Rubrivivax gelatinosus IL144: one gene and its partner. The protein of the gene in region 2 binds, or shares a complex with, the protein of the main gene of each other region. Links are inferred from orthologs where the notes say so. Each region holds a gene or a part of one and is shown on either strand. Other genes may lie near its edges.

Region 1 (3,224 bases), 4.0 Mb from region 2 along the record:
GCTGGCTGGTGCTCAACAAGGTCGACATGCTGCCGGCCGAGGAGCGCGAGGCGCGCGTCAAGGACTTCGTCAAGCGGCTGCGCTACAAGGGCCCGGTCTACGTGATCTCGGCGCTGGCGCGCGAGGGTCTGGAGCCGCTGGTCGAGGGCATCTGGAAACACGTCGCCAGCTACCAGCAGGAAGCCCCGCTGCCCGACCCGCGCTTCGACAACCCGCCAGCCGAATGAGCACCGTCCTCGCGTCCGCCCGCCGCATCGTCGTCAAGGTCGGCTCCAGCCTCGTCACCAACGAAGGCCGAGGCGTCGACGCCGAGGCGATCGGCAACTGGTCGCGGCAGCTCGCGGCACTGGCGCGCGACGGCCGCGAGGTCGTGATGGTCTCCAGCGGCGCGATCGCCGAGGGCATGAAGCGCCTGGGCTGGACGACGCGTCCCAAGGAGCTCAACGAACTGCAGGCCGCGGCCGCCGTCGGCCAGATGGGCCTGGCCCAGATGTACGAGACGCGGCTGTCGGAGCAGGGCCTGCGCAGCGCCCAGGTGCTGCTGACGCACGCCGACCTGGCCGACCGCGAGCGCTACCTCAACGCGCGCTCGACGCTGCTGACGCTGCTCGCGCTGGGCGTCGTGCCGGTGATCAACGAGAACGACACCGTCGTCACCGACGAAATCAAGTTCGGCGACAACGACACGCTGGGCGCGCTGGTCGCCAACCTGATCGAAGCCGATGCGCTGGTCATCCTGACCGACCAGCGCGGGCTGTACTCGGCCGACCCGCGCAAGGATCCCGAGGCGCGCTTCATCGACGTCGCCACCGCCGGCGATCCGGCGCTGGAGCAGATGGCCGGCGGCGCCGGTTCGAGCATCGGCCGCGGCGGCATGATCACCAAGGTGCTGGCCGCCAAACGGGCGGCCGGCAGCGGTGCCTCCACCGTCATCGCCTGGGGCCGCGAGCCCGATGTGCTGCTGCGCCTGGCGCGCGGCGAGGCGATCGGCAGCGCGCTGGTCGCCGGCACGCCCAAGTTCGCGGCACGCAAGCAGTGGATGATCGACCACCTGCAGCTGCGCGGCGCGGTCGTCGTCGACGCCGGCGCGGCGCTCAAGCTGCGCGAGGACGGCAAGAGCCTGCTGCCGATCGGCGTCGTCGAGGTGCAGGGCGAGTTCGCGCGTGGCGACGTCATCGCGGTGCTGGCGCCTGGCGGCGAGGTGATCGCGCGCGGCCTGGCCAACTACTCGTCGGCCGAGGCGCGGCTGATCTCGCGCCATGCGTCCTCGCAGATCGAATCGCTGCTGGGCTACGCCCACGAGCCCGAGATGATCCACCGGACCAACCTGGTCCTGGTCTGAGGCGCTTTCAGCGCGACGGCGCGGGTGCGGGCACGACCGGCGCGAGCGCGCCGTCGTCGTCCTGGCGGTGCGTGCGCAGGCCGGCACGCAGATAGCGGTTGTGCGTGTTCTGGCGCGGCAGGTAGCGCGCGAGCTCGGTCAGCGCCAGTTCGTAGACGCCGCGCTTGAACTCGATGACGACGTCCAGCGGCACCCAGTAGTCGTTCCAGCGCCAGGCGTCGAACTCCGGGTGGTCGGTGGCGCGCAGGTTCATGTCGCAGTCGCGCCCGACCAGACGCAGCAGGAACCAGATCTGCTTCTGGCCGCGGTAGTGGCCGCGCGCGTCGCGGCGGATGTAGTGCTCGGGCACCTCGTAGCGCAGCCAGTCGCGCGTGCGGCCCATGATCTGCACATGCTCCGGCCTGAGGCCCACCTCTTCGTGCAACTCACGGAACATCGCCTGCTCGGGCGACTCCCCGTGCTTGATGCCGCCCTGCGGAAACTGCCAGGAATGGGTGCGAAGCCGCTTGCCCCAGAACACCTGGTTCTTCGCATTCAGCAGCACGATGCCGACGTTGGGCCGGAAGCCCTCCCGGTCGAGCATAATCGGACCCCGAATCTGTGACTCAGATCATTATTGCACCGGGCAGGTGCGGCACAAAGGCTCTCGGTTTCCCGCACGCGGGCTGCAGCCGTCCCGCACGGCCCGCACCGCGCCCATGAAAGCCTCCCAGACCTTCATCTCCACCCTCAAGGAAGCTCCCGCCGACGCGGAAATCGTCAGCCACAAGCTGATGATGCGTGCCGGGATGATCAAGCGCCTCGGCGCCGGCATCTACAACTACATGCCGATGGGCTTGCGGGTCATCCGCAAGGTCGAGGCCATCATCCGCGAGGAGATGAACCGCGCCGGCGCCGTCGAGTTGCTGATGCCGGTGGTGCAGCCGGCCGAGCTCTGGATGGAGACCGGCCGCTTCCAGGCCTACGGCCCCGAACTGCTGCGCGTGAAGGACCGCCACGACCGCGACTTCGTCATCCAGCCGACGAGCGAAGAGGTCATCACCGACATCGCGCGCCAGGAGCTGCGCAGCTACAAGCAGCTGCCGCGCACCTTCTATCACGTGCAGACCAAGTTCCGCGACGAGCGCCGCCCGCGCTTCGGCGTCATGCGCGGCCGCGAGTTCACGATGAAGGACGCCTACTCCTTCGACCGCGACAAGGCCTCGGCGCTGAAGAGCTACGACACGATGTACCGCGCCTACTGCGCGATCTTCGACCGCTTCGGCCTGACCTACCGCGCGGTGGCGGCCGACACCGGCGCGATCGGCGGCGACGCCTCGCACGAGTTCCAGGTCATCGCCGACACCGGCGAGGACGCGATCGTCTACTGCCCGACCAGCGACTACGCCGCCAACATCGAACTCGCCGAAGCGCTGTCGCTGATCGCCGAGCGCGCGGCGCCGGCGCAGGCGATGGCCAAGACGCCGACGCCGGGCAAGAGCACCTGCGAGGACGTCGCGGCGCTGCTGGGCATTCCGCTGGCGAGCACCGTCAAGTCGCTGGTGCTGGCCACCGACGAGAAGAACGAAGCCGGCGACATCGTCAAGACGACCGTCTGGCTGCTGCTGGTGCGCGGCGACCACGCGCTCAACGAGGTCAAGGCGGGCAAGCTGCCGGGCCTGAAGGGCGGCTTCCGCTTCGCCACCGTCGCCGAGATCGAAGACCACTTCGGCTGCAAGCCGGGCTACCTGGGCCCGATCGGCTTGAAGAAGCCGGTCAAGGTGGTCGCCGACCGCACCGTCGCCAACATGAGCGACTTCGTCTGCGGCGCCAACGAGCCCGACTTCCACATCGCCGGCGTCAACTGGGGCCGCGACCTGCCCGAGCCGGATCTCGTCGCCGA
Region 2 (3,224 bases):
TGGCGCCCACCGGCACGCTGCGCCGCTTGCGGCCCTTGCCGAGCACGTGGGCGCTGGCGTCCTCGGCGTCGATCCAGCCGGCGGCCGTGGCCGACGGGGCGACATCGAGCGCCAGCAGCTCGCCGATGCGCAGCCCGCAGCCGTAGAGCAGCTCGACGATCGCGTGGTCGCGCGCCGCCAGGCGGGCGTCGCCGTCTTCGTTCTCGTGTTCGGCCAGCGCGACGGCCTGGTCGACCGGCAGCGCCTTGGGCAGCGGCTTGGCGGCCTTGGGCGCCTTCAGCCCGTCGACCGGATTCGCCGGCACCAGGCCTTCGCGGCCCCACCAGCGGTACAGCCCGCGCCAGGCCGACAGCACCAGCGCGATGCTGCGCGGCGCGAGGCCCGCGGTGCGCAGCGTGCCCATCCAGCGCCGCAGGTGGTGCGGCTGGGCAGAGCGCAGCGCGACGCCGTCGGCCTGGGCGCTGGCGGCCAGGCGCTGCAGCGCGTCGCGGTACAGCGTCAGCGTGCGCGGCGCCAGCCGGCGCTCGACGCCCAGGTGGTCCAGCCAGCGCTGCACGTCGTCGGGCAGCGTGGCGTCCATCGTCGGGCTCAGGCCGTCAGACGAGAAAGAGCCGCTCCCGCGGTGTCGCCGATGCGCACCAGGAACTCGGTGCCCATGTCGGCGCTGTAGCGCGTCGGGTCGGGCGAGCCCAGGATCAGCAGGCCGAAGCTGCCGGCCGCGTTGCGCAGCGGGATCAGCGCCAGCGAGGCGATGGCGCTCGGCTCGGGCAGCCAGCCGACCGACTCGAAGCCGGCGTTCACGCCGCAATACGGCTGCGACAGGCTGTCGGTGAAGCTCTTCACGTCGTCGCTGACCGGCGCGCTGAAACGCTGGCCTTCGTGCGCCGGGGCGACGTTCCACAGCCGCAGGGCGGCTTGCGGGATCATGAACTGGTGCTGCAGCTCGTCGACCAGCACCTCGGGCAGCGCGGCGGCGTCGGCGGTGACGAGCAGCGCACGCGTCCAGCGGTGCAGGCGTTCGGCGATGCCGACGTTCTCCTGGCTGTGCCGGATCATCTCGACGATGCGCATCTCGAGGCCCTTGATGCGGTCGCGCAGCATTTCCATCTGCCGCTCCTGCAGCGAGACGGCGCGTTGGCCGTGCGGGCTGGTGAGCTGCACGCTGGACAGCAGTTCGGCGTGGCGCTCGAAGAAGCCGGGCGTGTTGGCCAGGTACTCGGCGATGTCGTTTTCGGTGATGCCCTGGAGGTTCACAGCTCGATTTCTCCTTCGAAGACGGTCACGGCAGGGCCCGTCATCAGCACCGAGGCGCTGTCGTCGGGCCACTCGATCAGCAGGTCGCCACCGCGCGCGTGCACCTCGACGCGCCGGTCCAGCCAGCCCAGGCGGATGCCGGCGACGACCGCGGCGCAGGCGCCGGTGCCGCAGGCCAGCGTCTCGCCGGCGTCGCGTTCGTAGACGCGCAGCCGCACCTCGGCGCGCGACAGCACCTGCAGGAAGCCGGCGTTGACGCGGCGCGGGAAGCGCGCATGGCTTTCGACGAGCGGGCCGACCGTGGCCACCGGCGCGGTGTCGACGTCGTCCACGCGCATCACCGCATGCGGGTTGCCCATCGACAGCACCGCGACCTCGACGCCGGCGTCGGCCAGCGGCCAGAGCTCGACGCCGTTGACGAGGCGCGGCGTCAGCCCGCCGGCGTCGAAGGGCACACGCGCCAGGTCGAACACCGGGCGGTTCATGTCGACACGCACGCGGCCGTCGGCGGCCAGCGACAGTTCCAGCAAGTTGTTGACGGTCTCGACGCGGATCGTCGTCTTGTCGGTCAGCCCGTGGTCGACGACGTAGCGCACGAAGCAGCGCGAGCCGTTGCCGCACTGCTCGACCTCGTCGCCGGTGTTGTTGAAGATGCGGTAGCGGAAGTCGACGCCCGGCGTCGTGCTGCGCTCGATGACGAGGATCTGGTCGGCGCCGACGCCCAAGCGCCGGTCGCCCAGCCGGCGGATCTGCTCGCGCGACAGCGCCAGCGGCGCGCCGGTGGCGTCGAGCACGACGAAGTCGTTGCCGGCGCCGTGCATCTTGGTGAAGCGCAGTCGCATCGCCGGATTATCGCTTCGGGTACAGCTTGGGCTCGCCGACCGGGCGGGTCTTGAAACGCTTGTGCACCCAGAGGTACTGCGCCGGGTTGCGCACGACCTCGCTCTCGATCCACTCGTTCATGCGCCGGGCGTCGGCTTCGGCGTCGCCGGTCGGCCAGTCGGCCAGCGGCGGCAGGAAACGCACGCGGTAGCCGGCGCCGCCGGGCAGGAACTCGGCGATGACCGGCTGCACGATCATCTTCAGCGAACCGGCCATCTTGGCCGGCGCCATCAGCGTCGCCGCCGGCACGCCGAAGAACGGCACGAAGACGGCGTCGCGGCGGCCGAAGTCCATGTCCGGCAGATTGAAGAAGGCGGCGCCGCGTTTGATCGCGCGGATCAGCGGCAGCACGCTCTCGTGGCGCGAGAACACCTCGCCTTGCTTGAACCGCAGCCGGCCGCTGCGCATCGCGGCGTCCATCACGGCATTGCTCTGGCGCTGGTAGATCGAGGCCACCCAGCGCTTCTGGAAGAGCTGCGTCGCGGCACCGGCGACGTCCAGCGCCAGGAAGTGCGGCACCAGCCACATCACCGGGCGCTCGCTCTCGTCGGCCAGGTGGACCTGGCCTTCGACGTGGATCAGGCGCTTGAGCCGCTCGGGGCTGGCGTACCAGAGCAGGCCGCGTTCGATCAGGCTGCGGCCCAGCCAGCCGAAGTGCTCGCGCGCGATGCGTTCGCGTTCGGCCGCCGGCTTGGCGGGGAAACACAGCTCCAGGTTGCGCAGCGCGATGCGCCGGCGCGAACCGGCCAGGCGGTAGAACAGCGCGCCCAGGCCGCGCCCGAGCGCGGCCTGCCACGCGAGCGGCAGCCAGTGCAGCAGCCAGACGAGCGCCAGCACGGCGCGGGACAGCAGAGTCATGAGGACGCGCCGCTGCGCGGCGCCTTGTAGCGGTGATAGCCCCACAGGTACTGCGTGGGCTTGAGACGGATGACGGCTTCCATCGAGCGGTTGACGGCACACGCGGCGGCTTCGTCGCCGCCGCCTTCGGGCAGCGGCTCGGGCAGCGGCATCACGCGCACGACGTAGCCGGCGCCCTGGGGCAGACGCTCGGCCCAGACGATGGCGATCTCGGCGCCGGTCTGCTGCAC

Evidence for each region.
Region 1: the proteins of dapF (region 2) and RGE_RS20725 are in contact, whole or in part, in a solved structure (PDB 5YGU), measured with the Escherichia coli proteins. The link is inferred for Rubrivivax gelatinosus IL144 from one-to-one orthologs.

Annotation. Positions count from the first base shown.
Region 1 is NC_017075.1:4,558,805-4,562,028, reverse strand. Bases 138-3,052 are described here. They hold RGE_RS20725 (RNA pyrophosphohydrolase), read right to left. Parts: upstream 1,926-3,052; coding sequence 1,350-1,925; downstream 138-1,349. Other genes in these bases: RGE_RS20720 (proline--tRNA ligase), read left to right, coding at 2,041-3,052; proB (glutamate 5-kinase), read left to right, coding at 224-1,342; cgtA (Obg family GTPase CgtA), read left to right, coding at 138-227. In the rest of the region: more of cgtA, read left to right, coding at 1-137; more of RGE_RS20720, read left to right, coding at 3,053-3,224. UniProt on the Escherichia coli protein: Master regulator of 5'-end-dependent mRNA decay.
Region 2 is NC_017075.1:539,118-542,341, reverse strand. Bases 174-3,088 are described here. They hold dapF (diaminopimelate epimerase), read right to left. Parts: upstream 2,097-3,088; coding sequence 1,251-2,096; downstream 174-1,250. Other genes in these bases: RGE_RS02520 (lysophospholipid acyltransferase family protein), read right to left, coding at 2,991-3,088; RGE_RS02525 (lysophospholipid acyltransferase family protein), read right to left, coding at 2,104-2,994; RGE_RS02535 (DUF484 family protein), read right to left, coding at 589-1,254; RGE_RS02540 (tyrosine recombinase XerC), read right to left, coding at 174-580. In the rest of the region: more of RGE_RS02540, read right to left, coding at 1-173; more of RGE_RS02520, read right to left, coding at 3,089-3,224. UniProt on the Escherichia coli protein: Involved in the succinylase branch of the L-lysine biosynthesis and in the biosynthesis of the pentapeptide incorporated in the peptidoglycan moiety. Catalyzes the stereoinversion of LL-2,6-diaminopimelate (L,L-DAP) to meso-diaminopimelate (meso-DAP).